DNA from 3 places in the Agarivorans sp. Z349TD_8 genome. Region 2 is predicted to be linked to each of the others. Evidence: predicted binding sites of a transcription regulator. Region 2 holds the regulator's gene; each other region holds the start of a gene.
What was found. The regulator MetJ, encoded in region 2, represses methionine synthesis genes. The targets are predictions, from matches to a motif close to TAGACGTCTAGACGTCTA.
Positions count from the first base shown of each region.

Region 1: a site for MetJ is predicted at 1,999-2,016, ahead of metK (methionine adenosyltransferase). Genes of this name have one in related genera too.
Region 3: a site for MetJ is predicted at 1,504-1,521, ahead of metF (methylenetetrahydrofolate reductase). Genes of this name have one in related genera too.

Region 1 covers NZ_CP194037.2:4,035,690-4,038,977, forward strand. Annotated here, with positions in the region: gene clcA (H(+)/Cl(-) exchange transporter ClcA) at 216-1,628, shown strand; gene metK (methionine adenosyltransferase) at 2,063-3,214, shown strand.
Region 2 covers NZ_CP194037.2:4,405,425-4,408,712, reverse strand. Annotated here, with positions in the region: gene ACRRS1_RS19895 (PEP-CTERM sorting domain-containing protein) at 427-1,104, shown strand; gene metJ (met regulon transcriptional regulator MetJ) at 1,209-1,508, opposite strand; gene metB (cystathionine gamma-synthase) at 1,662-2,828, shown strand; gene metL (bifunctional aspartate kinase/homoserine dehydrogenase II) at 2,849-3,288, shown strand, end outside.
Region 3 covers NZ_CP194037.2:513,054-516,341, reverse strand. Annotated here, with positions in the region: gene ACRRS1_RS02240 (hypothetical protein) at 1-422, shown strand, start outside; gene metF (methylenetetrahydrofolate reductase) at 575-1,480, opposite strand; gene greB (transcription elongation factor GreB) at 1,615-2,112, opposite strand; gene ACRRS1_RS02225 (Tex family protein) at 2,366-3,288, shown strand, end outside.

The sequences.
Region 1 (3,288 bases), 370 kb from region 2:
TATCGGCTTCTACGCCTCTCCACCCCTTAATTCATTTTCGTCATCCGTTACCTGCGACAAGAGCTTATTTTATATGTTTGAACCGCTGAGTCGGCACCAACGAAACAGCATGGTGATTTACTTTCACCCCAACTAAGCGCTGATTAATTTTATGGACGTATGAATAATTATTCATACGTTGAAGTCATTCTTGCTATTAAGGTTTTAGATTTAAAATGCCTAAGTCTCCCAACTTTCGGTTTTTTCAAGGTGGATTAATCAAGCACCGAACCACCCCTAAATTCTTTACCACCCAATACGATTACATGGTTCTGATTGCTCTTTCTGGCTTTGTTGGCGCAACCGTCGGTTTAGTGATCGCGATGTTTGAAGAACTGATTAATTGGGTTGGTGACTTTCGGATTCACTTAGTCGAGAGCGCTTCGCTAAGTCCTTTCTTAAGTATTATCGCAGGTGCCTTGATTGGCGCTCTGATCACCGCCTTGGGATTTTGGTTAACGGCTCGCTTTGCGCCGGAAGCTTCAGGAAGCGGGATCCCGCACTTAGAAGGCGCTCTGGATGGCTTACATGATATCCGTTGGCGTCGAGTGCTACCGATAAAGTTCTTCGCTGGGGCGCTCACCATCAGTTCCGGAATGGTACTTGGAAGAGAAGGTCCTTCGATTCAAATCGGTGGTTCGGTAGGTCGAATGTTTGCCGGCAGGGCCAAACGTTATCAACACGCCACCCATATCTTAACAGCGGCGGGTGCTGCCGCTGGTTTAGCGGCCGCCTTTAACGCCCCTTTGGCCGGCGTGCTATTTGTAATTGAAGAGATGCGGCCGCAATTTCGCTATAGCATTACCTCATTCAAATGCGTCACCTTGTCTAGCGCCGCGGCAACCATTGTGATGCGCTCGATTCATGGCCAATCGGCAGTGATGGATATTCCGAACTTTTCGATTCCAGCACTCAACTCTCTGTGGTTATTCGCTTTACTAGGAATTATTTTTGGTATTGTTGGCGTTAACTTTAACCGTTGGGTCTTGAGTACCACGGCTAAAGTACAACAGCTCCAAAAAAACCGAATTTCGCGGATCGTGATGACAGGTGCGGCATTTGGTGCAGTATTTGCGACCCTGCAAAGCTTGGTTCCCGATATCACCGGCGGCGGAGTAGAACTCATCACCGAGTTGTTTAGAAATCCAATTGTTTGGGGTGTTTGCCTGTTATTGTTTGTGCTTCGCTTATTTACGACCATTGCGAGTTTTGGTTCGGCTGCACCTGGGGGAGTATTCTCTCCCATGCTCGCACTGGGCACTCTGCTTGGATTAGCATATGGCAGCTTAATGGCAAGTTATTTTCCTGACCTGGTTCCTGAACCAGGCATCTTTGCCATTGCTGGCATGGGGGCTCTGTTTGCCGCAACAGTTCGAGCGCCAGTCACCGGCATCATTTTAGTGGTTGAGATGACCGATAACTACCAGCTCATTTTGCCGTTACTGGTTACTTGTTTAGGAGCGACCTTCATTGCCCAAGCCTTGAAAGGGAAATCACTATATTCTGAACTATTGAAGCAATCACTGCGTAACAATCCTGAAATCAAACGTCAGATCAACGAAAGTCACGAGGATAGTAAAACAAGCTAAACTCGCAATCGCTGTGCGTAAGGATCAGGCATTACGGTTCAAAATAGTAAATGACCCAGATATACAGCCATCACATCGGAAAGCACGAGCCCAAAGTTAAAGTCATCGCCAAGAACGATAGCACAATTGCTGAGCTTGTTCTTTTCGTCCCTCGTCGGCAACACTCAGCAGCGACTTGTTATATGGTACATAACATTTGATTCAGCGCTTCCCAAATAAAAATCATCAGTAAAGTGGGCTTTAAGCCCGGTAACAGTATTGCTGCAAGCCCCCTGATTCAGTCGCGAGGGTAGCCATTCTCACAGATTATTCGCAGATTCATGATTTAATGAGCGAATAGAGTGGAAAAATAAAGTCAGCGAAACTAGAATAGACGTCCAGATGGTCATCCATCTATACGTCATCAACATTACATTCTAAGAGAGTCCAATCACATGACTACACACTTGTTTACTTCAGAATCAGTGTCTGAAGGGCATCCAGACAAAATTGCAGATCAAATTTCTGACGCTGTATTGGACGCAATTTTAACCCAGGATCCCAAAGCCCGTGTAGCTTGTGAGACTTACGTCAAAACGGGCATGGTGATGGTTGGCGGGGAAATCACAACCTCAGCCTGGGTGGATATTGAAGAATTAGCTCGCTCAACGGTACGAGAAATCGGTTATACCCACTCCGACATGGGTTTCGATGCAGATTCTTGTGCGGTATTAAACGTGGTTGGGAAACAATCTCCAGACATCAACCAAGGCGTTGACCGTGCTCGACCAGAAGAACAAGGTGCCGGAGACCAAGGTTTAATGTTTGGTTATGCGACCAACGAAACCGATGTGCTTATGCCAGCACCTATTACCTACTCTCACCTACTAGTCAAACGCCAAGCAGAGGTTCGCAAGAATGGAGTCTTAAGCTGGTTGCGCCCAGATGCAAAATCTCAAGTTACCTTTGCTTATGAGAATGGCATCATTACCGGGATCGATGCAGTAGTCCTTTCGACCCAACATTGCGACAGCATTTCCACCGAAGATTTGCGTGAAGCGGTAATGGAAGAAATCATTAAACCAGTGCTTCCAGCACAGTGGCTCAATGACAAAACCCAGTACCATATCAACCCCACAGGTCGTTTTGTCATTGGTGGGCCAATGGGCGACTGTGGCTTAACTGGCCGTAAGATCATTGTGGATACCTATGGCGGCATGGCGCGTCATGGCGGGGGGGCTTTCTCCGGTAAAGATCCATCAAAAGTGGATCGTAGTGCCGCTTATGCAGGCCGTTATGTCGCCAAGAATATTGTCGCAGCAGGTTTAGCAGAGCGTTGTGAGATTCAAGTGTCTTATGCGATTGGAGTCGCCGAGCCGACTTCTATTAGTATCGAAACCTTTGGTAGTGGTAAACTCGCTGAAGACAAATTGATTGCCTTGGTACGCAAGCATTTCGACCTTCGCCCTTATGGTATTTTGAAAATGCTCGACCTGGAGCGCCCCATCTATCAAGCCACAGCCGCTTATGGTCACTTTGGTCGCAACGAGTTCCCATGGGAACAAACCGATAAAGCCGAAGCCCTGAAAGCCGATGCTGGCCTATAAACCCAAGCTTCACTAGCTTGAAGCAGCCGAAAGCGTATAATCAGCGATTATCCTTTCGGCTTTTTGGATCTTAA
Region 2 (3,288 bases):
TATTAAAACATAATTCCATTTTCGCTAAGAACCGTAGTTGCAAGTGAATAATAAGCAACTTGGTAGTTATGTCGAATGGATTACTGAATTGCATTGTCTAGACGACCTTGTAGCTCAGGGGTTATTACGAAGCTGTTTGCCCTGCAACAACGCCCTTTCTATCTAAGGTGATTGAGTAAAAGTAGTCGCCTCTATGTTTTTAAATTCACATAACCTTTCTTATTATAATGTTTTTATTGACATGCACTTTAAATTCAATAGGTTATGTTTTTTTTGAGAATGTTTAAGCGGAATGAATCTGTAGATATAGTTTCTTTATTTAGAGGGAGAAAACCATATTGAATTTTTGAAGGATTGTGTTGGGACGTTATATAGCAGTGTCAACAGTCGTAATTTAGAATTAAACAATTAAAAGGAATTTTTGCAATGAAAATATATTTTCAATTTGTAGTTAAGGTTATTTTAATCTGGTCGATTGCTGGGTCAAGCATTGCGGCAGTCATATTTACAGATGATTTTGATTCTGCCGCATCTCCTTTATGGGGAAATGAACAGGGTAGCTGGAATGATAAAGGTGGTGCATACCAGTCTACATCAGGGAATCAAGCATTTAGCTTGTTACCGACAGATTTAAGGGATTTTTCTGTTGAATTGGATATTAATGATGTATGGGATGGCGGTGTAGTTCTTCGTAGTTCATACAATGGGGGGCTTTTTAACGGAATAGCCTTAATCACAGGAGGTCTTGGTGGTGGAGGTACCGGGGTTTACTGGCACGAATTCGTAAATGGTGGCAATTCACCAGCTTTAAAGCATTCTGGTGCATTATTCCCATCTAAAAGTGATATTCATTTAAAAATCGATGTGTTCGGAGATACCTACTCAGCATTTGTGAATGGTACTTTGGTCACTACCTTAACCAGCAGTTTGTACAGCCAAGGACAAGTTGGCTTGTTTAATAACAGACTCGGTCAAAGTTTCGATAACATTAGTGTTTCATCTGTTCCCGAGCCATCCACGATATTTCTTGCGGCATTTGGTATTGCTGGCTTATGTATGTTTAGACGAAATAAAAAGTCATATAAAGTACAAGCAAGTGCTTAACTCTCTGCCGTGGGCGGTTGTTCCTGCAAGATAAGTGAGCTTATTCAAAAGTGTTTGTCTAGTATTTAACAAAAAAGCCGCTCAATGAGCGGCTTTGCAAAATCTTAATCTTCTTTATCCAATTCAGCTTCGGTGGCTTTTTCTAAGGCCGGGTCGGGTCTATCTTTTTGTAGATCGGCATCATCGGGCAGGGGTTGCCCAGTGTAAGCGTGTAAAAATGCTTCGCAGAGCAACTCGCTGTTGGTGGCGTGTCGTAGATTGTTAATTTGTCTACGGGTACGCTCATCGGTCAGTATTTTCAATACTTTTAAAGGTATTGATACCGTTATTTTTTTTACTTGTTCGCTTTTTTTTCCGTGTTCAGCATAAGGGCTGATCCACTCACCATTCCAATCTGTCGACATACTTGAATACACACCAAACCAAAGAAACCCTATTGTAACGGGGGAAAAGCCACTTAGCAATCCAAGAGCAAAGACATTTAGACGTCTAGAAGTGTTGACGTCTTTACGGGGAGTGGTAAAGTGGCAGCATAATTAGAGGGAGTCAGTGAACACATGTCATTAAAAGATCTTCACGCCGCCACCATTGCGGTTCGCAGTGGTATTGAGAGTGATAGCCAACACGGAGCGGTGGTTCCGCCAATTTATTTGTCGAGTAATTATAGTTTCGCCGATTTTAAGCAAAAGCGGCAGTTTGACTACAGTCGCTCTGGTAATCCAACCCGTCAAATATTAGCCGATGCGATTGCCAACCTAGAGCATGGTGCAGGGGCGGTGATCACCAATACCGGCATGTCGGCCGTTCATTTAGTGACCGCTTTGTTAGCGCCTGGCGATTTGTTGATCGCACCGCACGATTGTTATGGCGGAAGTTATCGCCTGTTTGACAGTTTGGCGAAGAAGCAGGCCTTTGAAGTCGAGTTTATCGATCAAAATGATAGCGAGAGCTTGCAAACCGCCCTCGCCAAGCAACCAAAGTTAATTTGGTTAGAAACTCCCAGCAACCCGTTATTGCGGATTGTGGATATTCAAAAAATAGCTCAACAAGCGCATGCTGTGGGGGCTTTGGTAGTTGTGGATAATACGTTTTTGTCGCCTGTATTACAGAATCCAATTTTACTGGGGGCCGATATTGTGGTGCATTCGGCGACTAAGTATATTAATGGTCACTCTGATGTGGTGGCGGGTATGGTTGTGGCAAAAACTGAGTTATTGGCAGAAAGCTTGAGCTGGTGGGCGAATTGTCTAGGTTTAACAGGCTCAGCCTTTGATTCCTATTTAACTCTGCGGGGCTTAAGAACTCTGAAAGCTCGGATGAATGTTCACCAACACAATGCTCAAACTATTGTTCAATGCCTGCAGCAGCAGCCTTTGGTGTCTGCGATTTATTATCCCGGCTTAGCAGAGCACCCCGGTCATGCGTTAGCCCAACAACAACAATCTGGCTTTGGAGCTATGTTAAGCTTTGAAGTTGCGCTAGATGAAACTCAAATGGTGAAATTTCTGAAAGGCTTACAGTTGTTTTCTTTGGCTGAGTCTTTGGGCGGGGTAGAGAGTTTAATCGCTCATCCAGCAACTATGACCCACGCGGCAATGTCGCCTGAGGCATTGGCCGAAGCGGGAATATCGGCGCAATTGTTACGGGTATCGGTTGGTTTAGAAGAAGCGGAAGATTTAGTGAATGATTTACAGCAGGCATTTGCCAATCTTTCGTTTGGCTAAAAGTTGTACAGGAGAACTTCATGTCGGTAGTTAATAGACATGTCCATAAATTTGGTGGCAGTAGCCTCGCTGACGCTAGCTGTTTCAAACGAGTGGCGGGTATTGTTGCGCAGCATTCGCAAGCGCAAGATCTCATTGTGGTATCGGCTGCGGGTAAAACCACCAATCGTTTGTTGAATATCATTGATTTGGCGAAACAAGCCGATAATGCCGCTGCGGAAGCTTTAGCCGCTTTGATTCAGTTTCAGGCGCAGCTAGTTAAGGATTTATTGAGTGAATCGAGGGCGCAAGTGATCGAGCGAGAGCTTGTCGCAGAGCATCGACAAATTGCTCATTTGCTAGAGGCGGATATTAATGCCTTTATCATTAACGAACTACTCTCTTATGGTGAGCGTTGGTCAGCAAGATTATTGGCCGCCCTTTTAAGCGAACAAGACTGTGCTGCGGAGTGGATGGATTC
Region 3 (3,288 bases), 1.1 Mb from region 2:
AACTGCCCAATGTCGGCGGTCAGTTTCTGCTGTTTCTTGCTGCAGGGGTATTTTCGGCAGGCATCAAAGGGATCCTGTTAGCCTATCCAGACACAATCAACCTCGCAAATTTTAGCTTTACAACCCCCGTATTTGCGACAGTATTGGCGCTGATGATTATTGCTGGCATCCTCGGTATTCATCCGGTGATTAGCATTTCGCTGGCCAGTCCCTTATTACTGCCGTTGGAGCCAAGCCCCAGCCAACTGGGTTTTTTGTTCCTAAGCTCTTGGGCCATTTCAACTGGTAGCAGCCCTCTATCGGGAGTAGGCCTCACCATGACCGGCCGTTATCATTGTTCGAGCCGGCGAATTTTGCAAAATAACTGGTACTATGCACTGGTGATGTGGTTACTCAGCGTGGCGATGAGCACCCTATTATAAACACAGTCCGCATTATTTCTCCGAGCGGGATGATAAAGGTCTGATGATTCTCCATGCCCCTCAGCCCATTTAACAATCATCCACGCGGAAAGCTTGGTCAAGCTCAAGTAGTCTGCTCGCGCCGCTGGGGACTGCTGTTGGTAGCCGCTAGACTAGCAAGCCACCGCCTGAAGCTCAGGCCTGACCCCCAAAGTATGACAAATCGCATAAGAAAGTTCGGAGCGATTAAGGGTATAAAAGTGGAAATCCTTGACCCCTTCACGCGACAAGACTTTCACCATTTCGATAGCCACGCTCGCCCCCACCAGATTACGAGTCATCTGATCATGCTCTAAACCTGCAAACTGTTTATGTAACCACTGTGGCACCTTCACGTTGGCAAAAGAAGCAAACTTCTTCAAAGTATTATAATTAGAGACAGGTAAAATTCCCGGGACAATTTCGCCCTCAATACCTATCGCTGCACAACGGTCACGAAAGCGCAAATAACTTTCAACATCAAAGAAAAATTGCGTAATAGCCCGATTAGCACCCGCATCCATTTTTCGCTTTAAAGCCAACAAGTCTGCCTGCGCACTCTTTGCCTCAGGATGCATTTCAGGATAAGCCGCTACCGAAATATCAAACTCAGCCTCTTCCCTCAATAAACTGACCAAGTCACTCGCATACATCTCGGGTTTGGCCGCTCCGACCGGTAAATCACCACGCAGCGCAACAATATCCCGGATCCCACTTTGCCAATAATCGCGAGCAATTTGCCGTAATTCTTCAGGGGTAGAATCAACACAGGTAAGATGAGGCGCGGCAGCTAAACCAGTTCTGTCTTTAATCGCCTTAATCACCTTATGGGTGCGATCACGAGTCCCTGAATTCGCGCCATAAGTGACCGAGACAAACTTCGGTTTTAGAGTGTGTAAACGCTCGATAGAAGCCCAAAGCGTTTGCTCCATGGTTTCGGTGGTTGGCGGGAAAAACTCAAAGGACACGTTAATATCACGATTAAGTTCGCTTAAGCTTTGATTGAGTGATTCAATTTGTTGTGCGTGATGAAATCCCATTAACCTTCTCCATAAAAGACATTTGGACGTCTATACCGCTAAATATGAAGAAGAGTTTCTATATAGTCAATCAGCTCATGTTATTACTTGCTTTAAATGAAAATAATTCAACATCAGCAAATTAGGCTCAGTGCTCAAGATCCATCCTCGTACTCTTCAAATGCTTGATATTGAATCGCCGTCACCCACCATTCCTTGATGCCTGCAGGAGTATTCACAAATACATCGTCATCCACTTGTTTGCCAATTAAAGCACGCGCCATCGGTGAATCGATGGTGATATAACCCAGCTTTGGATCAATCTCGTCAGTGCCAACAATTCGATAACGTACCTTATCCCCATCCTCATTTTCTAAGGCGACCCAAGCCCCAAAATAGACCTTGCCGTTTTGTTGCGGAGAATGATCAATAATTTGCAGTACATCTAAACGTTTATTTAGGAAACGCAAACGAGAGTCGATACGGCGTAACTCTCGCTTCCCTTCTTTATATTCAGCATTCTCCGAGCGGTCACCCAAGGCGGCGGCCTCAGAGACGGCCTGAGTCACCTCCGGACGTTTTATCTTCCACAAGTATTTCAACTCTTGGTCGAGTTTATGCCAACCGGCACGAGTTATTAAATTACTTTTCATAACATCCAGGCCTCTAAGCGCAGTTTGTCTTTGGTGATTAAATTTATAGCTGTTGGTTATTGGTTTAGACTGAAAGCCGATCGAATGCGCGCCCTATAAATCAAGCACCGAACTTGCTAGGCGGTTCGACCTTGCGAGCAGAGCTTATGCCAATTACTAGCCGAGACCAATTTATACTTGAAGCAAAAACAGAACGCCATATGATAGTGGCCATTATCTGCCGCCTTGCGGCTCTCTCAATGTAAGCAAGCATATGTCAACACTAGAACAACAAATTGCCGCCGATATTCAGGCCAAGCCAGCGCAGGTCAGTGCTGCGATTCAATTACTAGACGAAGGCTCCACCGTTCCTTTCATTGCCCGCTACCGAAAAGAAGCCACCGGAGGTTTAGACGATGGTCAACTGCGATTATTGGAACAGCGTTTAACTTACCTGCGCGACTTGCAACAACGACGCAGCAGCATTCTAAAATCGATTCATGAACAAGAAAAATTAACCCCGCAACTCGAACAGCTAATTATGGGAGCCAACACCAAAACTGAGCTCGAAGATCTTTATCTGCCTTACAAGCCAAAGCGCCGAACCAAAGGACAAATTGCCATTGAAGCGGGTTTAGAGCCACTGGCAGAGCAACTATTAGCTCAACCCGATACCGCCCCCGAGCAACTTGCCACGGCCTACTTCAATCCACAAGCAGGCTTTCACGACAGTAAAACCGTCCTCGATGGTGCCAAGTTTATTCTCATGGAACGTTTTGCTGTTCAAGCACCACTGCTTGCATCACTCCGCCAATTATTACAAGCACAAGGCTTAGTGAGTACAACGGTCATTGAAGGACAGCAGCAAACAGGCCAAAAATTCCAAGACTACTTCGATTACCAAGAAGCGCTCAGTAAAGTTCCTTCCCACCGCGCCTTAGCGATTTTACGCGGCCGCAACGAAGGCATATTGATGCTTAATCTGGTTATAGCTCAGCAAGATCAGCAGCAGAGTCACCCAGCAGAGCAGCTCATCCGAGATTACTTTCAGCTTGCACCTAAAGGCTACGCCAGTGACACTTGGCTGAATACAGTGGTGCAATGGACTTGGCGAGTCAAGCTTAAGCTCCAGTTAGAAACTGAATTACTCAACCAGCTTCGAGAACGCGCCGAAGAAGAAGCCATTAGTGTCTTTTC